Regions from separate parts of the Rhizobium pantanalense genome, predicted to be linked through region 2. Evidence: riboswitches for the same ligand, from Rfam matches in the RefSeq annotation. Region 2 holds a riboswitch; the other holds the start of a gene.
The links. Region 2 has a riboswitch for thiamine pyrophosphate ahead of thiB (thiamine ABC transporter substrate binding subunit). Riboswitches for the same ligand answer to the same signal wherever they lie in the genome.

Region 1: it holds a riboswitch for thiamine pyrophosphate, as region 2 does, so the genes downstream of both, thiM (hydroxyethylthiazole kinase) here and thiB (thiamine ABC transporter substrate binding subunit) in region 2, are expected to answer to the same signal.

What each region holds. Positions count from the first base shown of each region.
Region 1 covers NZ_JAQJCH010000002.1:601,750-607,359, forward strand. Annotated here, with positions in the region: gene PH558_RS08835 (3-oxoacyl-ACP reductase) at 1-532, opposite strand, end outside; gene thiD (bifunctional hydroxymethylpyrimidine kinase/phosphomethylpyrimidine kinase) at 529-1,350, opposite strand; gene thiE (thiamine phosphate synthase) at 1,347-1,985, opposite strand; gene thiM (hydroxyethylthiazole kinase) at 1,982-2,785, opposite strand; TPP riboswitch at 2,839-2,935, opposite strand; gene PH558_RS08855 (DUF1127 domain-containing protein) at 3,170-3,316, shown strand; gene yghU (glutathione-dependent disulfide-bond oxidoreductase) at 3,881-4,756, shown strand; gene PH558_RS08865 (hypothetical protein) at 4,970-5,610, shown strand, end outside.
Region 2 covers NZ_JAQJCH010000004.1:94,489-100,098, reverse strand. Annotated here, with positions in the region: gene PH558_RS12200 (thiamine ABC transporter ATP-binding protein) at 1-35, opposite strand, end outside; gene thiP (thiamine/thiamine pyrophosphate ABC transporter permease ThiP) at 28-1,665, opposite strand; gene thiB (thiamine ABC transporter substrate binding subunit) at 1,676-2,704, opposite strand; TPP riboswitch at 2,753-2,869, opposite strand; gene PH558_RS12185 (MDR family MFS transporter) at 2,940-4,475, opposite strand; gene PH558_RS12180 (MarR family winged helix-turn-helix transcriptional regulator) at 4,640-5,167, shown strand; gene PH558_RS12175 (thiamine diphosphokinase) at 5,240-5,610, shown strand, end outside.

The DNA of each region.
Region 1 (5,610 bases), on a different contig from region 2:
GTTCGGCGGCAGCGGTGCGGGTCAGCGACAGCAATGCCGCCTTGGCGGCGGTATAATTATGATAGGGCACCACAGGGTTCTGGAAAAGATTGGTGCCGATCGTCACGATCCGCCCAAAGCCTGCCTGCGCCATCGCCGGCTGCGCCTCCTGTATCAGGTTCAAGGCGCCTTGCAGCGCGGTTTCCAGCTGCCTGGCCATCTCGGCCCAGCTCAAGGCATCCAGCTTGGAACGCGCGTCACCGTTGAAGCTGAAATCAGCCAGCGCATTGTGGACGATGGTCGTCGGCGGTCCGAAATGCTCGGTCACCTCGAAGACAAGCCGCCTGGTGTCTTCGAGGTCGCGAACATCGGCTTGAAAGGCCTTCGCATGATCGCCGAGCTTTGCTGCGAGCACTTCTGCGCTTTCGCGGCTGGCGCGATAGTTGACCGCCACTTTCGCACCTTCCTGCGCGAAGGCCGTTGCTATGGCAGCACCGAGGCCGCGTCCCGCACCGGAAACGATGACAATCTGATCTTTGAGTGACAGGCTCATTTCTCTGCTCCTTGTCTGTTTGGCCAGAGCGCATGGAAATGCTGCACAGGCCCGTGACCGCTTCCGACGGAAAGCTGACCCGCGGCAGCAACCGCGGCGGCGAGATAGGCCTTGCCGACGGCGACAGCTTCGGGGAGCGACAGGCCCTTCGCGATCTCGGCCGCGATAGCGCTGGAGAGCGTGCAGCCTGTTCCGTGCGTATTCTTGGTAGGCAGCCGCTCGGCTTCGAACCAGGTCACATGATCGCCGCTCGCGAGCACATCCGGGCTTTCATCCCCTTCGAGATGACCACCCTTGACGAGGACCGCTGAAGGCCCGAGCGCTGCCAGCGCAAGCGCCTGGCGCGCCATGTCTTCGCGGCTTTTCGCCTCCACGTCATGCAACAGCGCAGCCGCCTCGGGCAGGTTCGGTGTAATGACGGTCGCAAGCGGCAGCAGCCGCGTGGTCAGCACGTCAACGGCATCGGCAGTCAGCAGAGCTGCGCCACCCTTGGCGATCATGACCGGGTCGAGGACGACGGGCGCATCGCGATGTCGCGCCAGAATGTCCGCGACGGCAGTGGCAATGGCGGCACTGGCGATCATGCCGATCTTGACGGCATCCACACGGACGTCGGCAAAGATCGCATTGATCTGGTCTGCCACGAAATGAGGGGGCACGGGATGGACGCCGGAGACGCCTTGCGTGTTCTGCGCGGTCAAGGCGGTCAGAGCCGCCATTCCATAAACGCCGCGGGCGGAGAAAGCCTTTAGGTCGGCCTGAATGCCAGCGCCGCCGGAGGGATCGGAGCCAGCGATGGATAAGACATTGCGGATCATTGGCGAGCCTCCTTGATGGCTTTCGCGATGATGGTTGTCGCGGCTTGCGGGTCCGGTTGGCCGCATATGGCCGAGACGACTGCGAGACCATCGGCGCCGGTCGAGTAAACGCTCGCGGCATGCTCCGCTTTCAGGCCGCCGATCGCGACGGATGGAACTGGGCAAAGCCTGATGATGCGGGCAAGCCCGTCGAAGCCGATCGGTTGCTTGTGGTCGGGCTTGGTGGGCGTGGCAAAGACCGGGCCGATCCCGGCATAGTCGACGACGCGGACATCTATCGAGGAGGCAAGTGCTTCCGTTTCCACTGAGAGGCCGAGGATCATGTCCGGCCCGATCGTGCGGCGGGCGTCGGCGGCATTCATATCTTCCTGGCCGATGTGAAGGCCGTCCGCGCCGATGGCGATGGCAGCCTCGACATCGTCGTTGACGATCAGCCGGATATTCGTTCCGTGCAGGATCCGCTTGAGCGCACGACCAGTCTCGATCATGGCGGTGGTCGAAGCCTCCTTGTCGCGAAGCTGGATGATGGTGGCGCCACCAGCCACCGCCGCCCGCGTTGTCTCCACCATGCCGAGATCACGGCATAGCAGCGGATCGAGGACGAGATAGAGCGAGAGATCGAAGTCTTTCTTCATGCTACCGATATCCCTGCATTGCGATCCAGCACTTCCGGGGTAAGGCCGGCGAGGGCATCGAGGAAGCGCCAGGAAAAGGAGCCTGGCCCGTCTGCAGCCACTCCCGCCTGTTTGCCGGCGACGGCGAAGACCGCGAGTGCCGCAACGGTCGCATCGAATGAATCATCCGGCGTTGCTGCAGCAAAGGCGCCGACGAGGCAGGTCAGCGAGCAGCCGAGGGCCGTCACCTGCGGCATGAATGATGAACCGCCGGCGATGCGCTTTGCCCTCCGCCCGTCGGTCACGAAATCCGTAACGCCGGTAACTGCAACGACGCAGCCATGCTTTCCCGCCAATTGCCGGGCGGAATCTTCGGCTTGTTCGACGGCGTCCCTGCTATCGACGCCCTGGCCGCGGCTCGTGCCGCCGGCAAGCGCGATGATCTCGGATGCGTTGCCGCGAATGATTGTCGGCCGCAGCTCCAGCAATTGGGCTACCGCCTTGCGACGAAACTGTGTCGCATAATGGGCGACGGGATCGAGGACCCAGGGCTTGTCCGCCTCGTTTGCCGATTGCGCGGCCTTCAGCATGCCCGCAAGCCAGCCGGATGAGAGCGTGCCGATATTGATCGTCAGCGCGCCGGAGATAGCGGCAAACTCGCCGGCTTCCTCTTCGGCATGTACCATTGTCGGCGATGCCCCGGCGGCAAGCATCACGTTGGCCACGATATTCATGGCGACGAAATTGGTGATGCATTGCACCAGCGGAGGATTGGCCCGCATGGTGCGAAGCTGATTGCCTGCTGTGATTTGGTTCTGCATATCGCCCCTTCTTTCGGGCGGGCGAGACGCGTGGGAACGACGTGCAGTGTTTGGCGAGGTCCCGAGCGACTCCCTCCGCCAGCATGATCTGGTTCAGGTTCGAAGGGTGCTTCTCAGCCCGCCGGATGGCGGACGCCCCTGTCTCTCATCTCTCTTCTTTTCGCAGACAAAGGAGGCGCTGTCATCAGCAAATCGCAAAGGCAGGCGTGACCGACGGGATGACGACCGCCTGCTTTTCGGGCGACATATGCAGTATGTGCATAGGTGCAGTGATTCCTTAGCTCTGCAAAAAGTCGAGGATTTCGACTATATATTTCTCATCGAAGCGACGGGAGCGCCAAGCACGGCAGCTCAGCTTCGAAAGCCCAAGGAAAGGGGATCATCATGAACGTAGCACGCTCTTTCAATAACTGGCGCAAGTATCGTCAGACGGTCGCCGAACTGGGCCGTATGTCCACGCGCGAACTGCATGATCTGGGTATCGATCGCGGCGAAATCCGCAACGTTGCCCGCGCAGCAATCGCTCGCTAACGGCCGCAACGGCTCCTTATAAAAGCTGCATTATGCCAGCGCCTGTTCCTCCGAGCAGGCGCTTTTGCTTTATGGGCATCCCGCTCATTCTTCGCCGCGCCGCCTGAAGATTGCGATCGGCCTAGCTGCCCGGTTTTCGCATAGCGCATAACTGCCTTGCAAAGAAATGCCTATGAACTGAGCAAAAGACTGGTATGTTCTTCTTATCGAAGCGATGCATCTCCTCCCGCATCCCTTCGCTTGGCAGACGTCCTTATCCTCCTCCCAGGGACGACTGCAGGAATAGCGGAACTCCTCCTCCCATCCGCTGTTCGGTTCTTGTAAAAAGCCTGCCGCTCCTCCTCCCGCGGCAGGCTTTTTCGTTTCATAAAATTTCCAAGCGATTGCGAATGGCTTAGCTTGGAAATGAGGCGACGCGGTTCAGTCCAAGCGGCAGGAGCGCTTCCGCATTAAAGAGTGCGCATTCTCCTCTCGCAAAAATGAAGAGCGGCCCCTATGTGCGACCTATGTAGCGCGCTACATCGAAGATCGCCCAAATTCGATTCCCGAAAAAGGAGGATGCCCATGACCGGTTCTGCCGAATATACGCCGCCGAAAATCTGGACCTGGAACAAGGCCAATGGCGGCCAGTTCGCCAATATCAATCGCCCGATCGCAGGCCCGACTCACGAGAAGGAACTGCCGGTAGGACGCCATCCCCTTCAGCTCTATTCGCTTGGAACGCCGAACGGCGTGAAGGTCACCATCATGCTCGAGGAGCTGCTGGCGCTCGGTCACAGCGGCGCTGAATATGATGCCTGGCTGATTAAGATCGGCGAGGGCGATCAATTCGGCAGCGGTTTCGTCGACGTCAATCCGAACTCGAAGATCCCGGCCCTGCTCGACCGCAGCGGCCCGAAGCCGGTTCGCGTTTTCGAATCGGCCTCGATTTTGATGTATCTCGCCGAGAAATTCGGCGCCTTCCTGTCGACCGAGCAGCCGGCTCGTGCCGAATGCATCTCCTGGCTGTTCTGGCAGATGGGCAGCGCTCCCTATCTCGGCGGCGGTTTCGGTCATTTCTACGCCTATGCGCCGACGAAGATCGAATATGCGATCGATCGCTTCGCCATGGAGGTGAAGCGTCAGCTCGATGTTCTCGATCGTCGCCTGGCCGAAAGCGAATATATCGCCGGCAGCGACTATACGATCGCCGATATCGCCATTTGGCCGTGGTACGGCGGTTTGGTCAAAGGCTGGCAGTATGGCGCGGCCGAGTTCCTGCAGGTGCAGGACTACAAGAACGTGCAGCGCTGGGCCGAGCAGGTCTACGCGCGTCCTGCCGTCAAGCGCGGCCGCATGGTCAACCGCATGTCGGGCGATCCGTCCGAGCAGCTGCGTGAGCGCCACGATGCCAGCGACTTCGAGACGAAGACGCAGGATAAGCTGGAAGCCGCCGGCTGATACGACAATTCCCTTTTGTAGAAATGAGCTCGCGGCCCTTTGAGCCGCGAGTTTTTTATTGTGCTTGCCACCGGGCGTTGCCGGTCTCGGCAGGTCAGCTTCGCTCCACCTTGCGAAGCATAAAGTTCGGTTGCCGAGGGGCTCCCGCTTGGCATAGAACGCCGCGCGATCCTGCGAAGCGTTTCGACTTTGGCGAAAGAGGAATGCTTCTCCATGCAGCAAATTGCTGACGACCGTGCCCTGGATGAGAACATGACCGCGGGTGCGTCGTCGCAGCAGCGAGGCGGGGCGAGGGGCGCGCTTCTGAAATACCTGGTGTCGGGCGGCGACGAGCGGCTGGATTGCGATCCGGTCAGCGGGCTCAACATGTATGGCTATGGCCCTGCGCCGCGGCCCGAAGATCTCGCTTTTGGCTCGTCGACGGCATCCACCATCTCCGCCGCCGCTTTTGTCGCGGTCGAATCTTATTACGCGGATCTGAGGCAGGAGATGGAATCGGGATCGACGGCGGCGGTCTACGAACGCGAAATCGGGCGCGTGCGGGACGATCTGCTGCGCTTGCTTGGCCTCAGCCGATCGTCGCAACCGCGGATCGATGCCATCCTGGCCACATCGGGTACGGACATCCATCTTTTTTTGGCCGCGCTGTTGGCGGGTGAGGACGAGTGTGCCCTGATGACCATCACGCTGATGGGGAACGAGACGGGCAGCGGCGTCATGACGGCGTCGGCCGGGCGGCATTTCATGAGCCGCGTCAGCAGCGAGCGCACCGTCGTCAAGGGTGAGGAATTGCGGGCGGGCGACGCAACGCGCAACGCCACCATTGCTGTGCGCAACAAGGATGGTTCCCTTCG
Region 2 (5,610 bases):
ATGCCCTGTTCCTTCATGTCGTGGGCGTTAGTCATGTCGCTTGCTTTCGTCATCCCGTGCGCCCTGGCCGGCTGTGCCGGCAATGGTCAGGAGAAGACATACCAGGCCAAGGATCAAGGCATATCCATCGGCATCATTGGTGCGGTAGCTGCCGAGCTTGCTATAGACCAGCCACGGCAGGGTCATCAAGCTGTCCGAACCGAAGAGGGCCACAGCGCCGAGATCGCCCAGCGACAGCGCCATGGCGAAGGAAAGTGCCGTGAAGAGCGGCTTGCGCAAGCCGGGCCAATCGATGAGGCGAAGGCGGGAAATGCCGTGAAGGCCGAGGCTTGCCGCCAGCCGTTCGGTGCGACGGACATGGACCGCATAGGCTGGCTCGATGACACGGATGACGAAGGGCAGCGCCATCAGCGCGTTGATGACGACGATCAGGATGGCCGCAAAGCGGCTCGGGTCGCCCAATGGCCGGAGTGCCAGGAACCAGCCCGTTGCCAGCACGATGGGCGGGACCAGCAGGATGAGCGATGAGCTTCCGCTCAACACGATTGCCAGACCGTGGAGCCTGAAGGTCTTGCGGCGATCCGCCGATATCACCGATCGGGCGCGGATGATCGTAAAGGATGTCAGGACGGCCAGGAATCCGGCGGCGAGCGCAATCGCCAAGCTGGTGACGGCCGCCTGCAGAAAGATCGGCTGGCCGGCGAGTTTGAAGAGGTTCGCCTCAAGGCCGGTGACGACGACCGAAGCGAGCGGCAGGGCGAGAAAGAGCGTGGCCGCCGATAACAGAGCGGCATCGATCCATCGACGGGCAGACGCCTGCCCGTCGATGCGCCGCAGGGCGCGGCCGCTGGTGAGGCCATGATCGTCAGGGGCACGAAACAGTGTCATGGCACCGAGGATGACGAGAGTGATGACCATTTGCAGCAGCGACAGCATGACGGCGCGACCGGGATCGAAATCGAAGCGGAGCGCCTGATAGATCGCCACTTCCAGTGTTGTCGCAGCCGGACCGCCGCCGAGGATCAGGACCAGCGTGAAGCTGGTGGCGCAGAGCATGAAGATCAGGCCGGCGATGCCGGGAATGAGGCCACGCAGGACGGGCCATTCGATGAAGCGGAAGACCGAGGCGGGCTTCATGCCGAGCCCGCCGGCCACAAGCCAATATTCCGCGGGAACACGTTCCAGCCCGGCAAGCATCAGCCTGCAGGCGAGCGGCATGTTGAAGAAGACATGCGCAAGCAGGATGCCGGCAAGGCCGTAGATGCTGATAGGTTGCGACAGGCCAAGAGTTGCGAGGGTCTGATTGAGCAGACCTTGCCGGCCCCATATGCCGAGGAGGCCAAGCGCGCCGATCAGCACGGGCAGGCCCATCGGTACGGCCATCAGCCGGATGAGCCAAAGGCGGCCGGGAAAGCGCGGCTGGCGCGCCAATGCGCGCGCGATCGGAATGGCGAGTACAACGGAAAGCAGCGTCGAGAGCACCGCCTGCAACAGCGTGAAGCGCAGGACGCGCAGCAAGTAGGGATCTGCCAGGGGATTGATGCCGCCGGAGTCAATGCCGGCGGCGAGCAGAACGAGCACGGCGATCCCGACGAAGAGCACGATGCCTGCGAGGCTGACTGCCCCGCCGGAAATGGCGCGTCTTCGCTCTGGTGCCGTGAGTATCGTCAAAGCATCAGTTGCCGCTGGTGGCGGCCAGCCATTCGTCGATCCAGGCCTTGCGGTTCTTGTCGACATCGGCGGGGCTCATCAGGAAGGTCTTCGACGGCACCACGAGCTTGCTGAAGGCGTCCGGCAGCGGCTCCGAAGTGGCTGAAACCGGCATCATCCAGTTGCTTGTCGGAATGATATCCTGGAAGCCCGGTGAGATCATGAATTTGAGGAAGTCGCGGGCAAGTTCCTTGTTCGGCGAGGACTTGATGAGGCCGGCGACCTCGATCTGGATGTAATGCCCTTCCGAGAAGGCGGCTGCCTGATAGCGGTCGGTCTTGTCCTCGATCATGTGATAGGCAGGCGACGTCGTATAGGAGAGCACCATCGGCGCTTCGCCCTTGGTGAAGAGGTCATAGGCTTCCGACCAGCCGGGGGTGACTGTCAGGATACGGCCTTTGAGCTTCGCCCAGGCATCGGCGGATTTGTCGCCATAGATCGACTTGACCCAGAGCAGCAGCCCGAGACCCGGCGTCGATGTGCGCGGATCTTCGATGACGATCTTCTGATTGGGATCGCCCTCGACGAGATCCTTCATGCTCTTCGGCGGGTTCTTGACCGTCTGGCTGTCATAGATCACGGCGAAATGGCCGTAGTCATAGGGCACGAAGACGTCGTCCTTGAAGCCGCCGGGAACCTTGAGGGCCGAGGTGTCGACGCCGCTTACATCAAAGAGGTCGGTATCTTTGGCCTCGTCGATGAGATTGGTGTCGAGGCCGAGAACGACATCGGCCTTGGTGCCGGTGCCTTCCAGCTTCAGGCGGGAGAGAAGTGCGACGCCATCGGTGACGGCGACGTAGTTGACCGTGCAGCCGCAGGTCTTCTCGAAGGCTGCCTTGACCTTGGCGCCCGGGCCCCAATCGGCGGTGAAGCTCTCATAGGTGTAGATGGTCAGGGTCTTGTCGGCTGCAGCGGCAGGCTGCGCGACAAAAAAAGCCGTTCCGGCTGCAAGGGCCAAGCCGGCGAAGAATGACAATAGCGAACGGTTGTGCATGGTGGCGCCTCCACTTTGGTTTCGTCTGAAGGGGAAAGGGCGCTATGAGTTCGTCACGCGTCTAATCCCTCCGCCGGTGTTAGCCGGATCAGGTTCCGCGGGTTGGCCGGTGAAAGCCTCTCAGCCAAATGTTCAAAAGAACACAGGGCACCCCGTTAGAGCGTCGGCAGATTTAGCCTTGTGACGGAGGGATGACAAGGGAAATGATGCCCTTGCCGATTGCAGCATGAACGATTTACTCGGCAGCCTCCGCGACCGCCGGGCTTTCGAATTTCTTCGTCGCCCCCGGAAGCTGCACGTTCTTCAGCGTCAGCGCGGTCAAAAGGCCGAGAAGGCAGATGCCCGCGGCGGTCATGAACAGCGGGCTGAAGGCGCTCGCATAGGCATTGGCGACTGCCTCGCGGGTTGTTTCCGGCAAAGCCGCCATCATTTTCGGTGTCAGCTGCTCGATATCGGATACGCCTGATATGGAGACGCCGACATTGCCGAGTTTGGCGGCGATGATGGCGCCGTAGATGGAGATGGCGATGGAGGCGCCGCCCATGCGCGAGAGCGTGACGGCACCCGTTGCCGCGCCGACGTCACGGGAAGCCGCTGCGTTCTGCACGCCGATAACCGGTACCTGCTGCGCAAGGCCGATGCCGATACCGTGCAGCAGCATCAGGCCGCCGATGACGACGATGGGCGTGCCGGCTGGCAGGAAGGCAAGCGCGCCGAATGCGATGGCGCTGCAGGCAGCACTTGCGACGGCGAAGGGCTTGTAGCGCCCTCTCGCGGCGATCAGCCGACCGGCCGATAGCGAACCGCAGACGATGCCGCCGGTCAGCAGAATGAACAGCAGCCCGGCCATCGACGGCGAAAGGCCCGTCGTCGTCTGCAGGAAGAGCGCGAAATAATTCACCATGCCGATAGCGACGGCACCGCTGGTGATCGAGATGATCAGCAGGAGGCCGAATGTCGGATTGCGGAACAGCGTCATCGGCACGATGGGTTCTGGTGCGCGGCGCTCGATGAAGACCCAAGCGATGGCGCAGATGACGCCGAAGGCGATGATGCCGAGGCATTGTGGCGACAGCAGCGATCCGAAAAGCTCGGTGCCGTCGGCGGCAAGCACGATGCTCGTCGTCGTCAACGCAAGAACGATTGCGCCGGCATAGTCGATCTTCGGGCGTCGGGCCGGTTTGCGGTAAGGCAGCATGAAGGCGAGACCGGCCAGCACGATGAAGCCGATCGGCACGTTGACGAGAAAGATCGAGCGCCAGCCGAAAAGATCGCTCATCGTGCCGCCGAGAACGGGGCCGATGGCGCCGGAAGCCATGAGCACAAGGCTCGAATAGCTTTGGTAGCGGGCGCGCTCGCGCGGCTCGAAGAGATCGGCGTTCACGGCAAAGATCGAGACCATGATGCCGCCGCCGCCGAAGCCTTGAAGGACGCGGGCGGCGATCAGCGTATCCATCGAGACGGCAAGGCCGCAGACGGCGGAGCCGACCGTGAAGATCGCGATCGCCGTCATCATTACATATTTGCGTCCGAAGAGATCGCCGAGCTTGCCGTAGACGGGCATGACGGCGGAGAGCGAGAGAAGATAGGCCGATCCGATCCAGCCGAAGCGCTCCAGATGCCCGAATTCGCCGACGATCGTCGGCAGTGCGGTCGAGACGATCTGGTTGTCGAGTGTTGCCATGAACATGGCAGTCATCAGAAACAGGAAGAGGATAAGCCGCCGTTTATGATCCGCCACGAGCGGCGAGAATGTTGTCTGCATGTCCATGGGGCAAAAATCCGAACTTGGCCGAAACGCTGCGCGGTCGATCGAATGCGCAGGACGCCGGTTTTCATAGCCGATATATGTGTGCCATTAGCATATAAATGTCAATGACAGGTGAATGCTGTTTGCATGTTTTATTTCTTTGCCGCCTCTGATATGGTGGAAAGATGACATCTGCGACGAATACACGTGAAATTGAAGCCCAGGCCCTGACCGACGACGAGAATCTACTGCGTATCGGCCATGCGATGACGCGCATGCGTCTGCTGACGGGCCGCCGCATGATCGGCAGGCTTGCCATCCAGAGCGTAGCGCCAGGTCTCGAGCTTTCGCATCTCGACGTCCTCGATGTCGTCCGGCAGGCCGAGGCGACGGGTGAAGTCACCGTCGGCACGATTGCCGAGATGCTGCGCATCGATCCGTCGCGGGCGAGCCGCATCGTTGCCGACATGGTGACGCGCGGCGTCCTGCGCCGCAAGGCATCGCAAGCGGACGCACGGCGTATTGTGGTTGTGTTGACCGCGCTCGGGCAGCGATTGCTGTCGGAGATCCAGGCGCAGAAATATTCCGTCATCGGCAGCATCTTCGCCGATTGGACGCCGAAGGAAATCGAGAATTTCTCGCTGCTGTTCGATCGCTATGTCAGCGGCTACGAGCGGGTTTTCCAGGCGCGCATCAAGGAAACGGACGACTGAGCGGTTGGCGCGGTTGTTCTTGAGCATGGCGCTCTTCCCTAGAGATACGACTTTGCGCTATGGGCTTGCCTCATGAGCCAGTCCACCACCTTCACCATTCTGCTTGGCGGCGAGCTTCGTTTGACGGAGCGGCTGCGCGATGCCGTTTCCGGCAGCCGTTTCATCGCGGCCGATGGCGGCATGCGCCATGCGATCGCGCTTGGTGTGAAGCCTGAGCTGTGGGTCGGCGATTTCGATTCCACGCCCACCGATTTGCAGGCTGCCTTTCCCAATGTGCCCAAGCAGCCCTATCCGGCGGCGAAGGCTGCGACTGATGGCGAGATTGCCGTCTCGGAAGCGATCGATCGCGGCGCCACGAGACTGATTCTTGCCGGCGCCATGGGTGGAGAGCGCTCTGACCATGCAATCCAGCACCTGCTTTACGGCATGCATCTGGCCGAAAA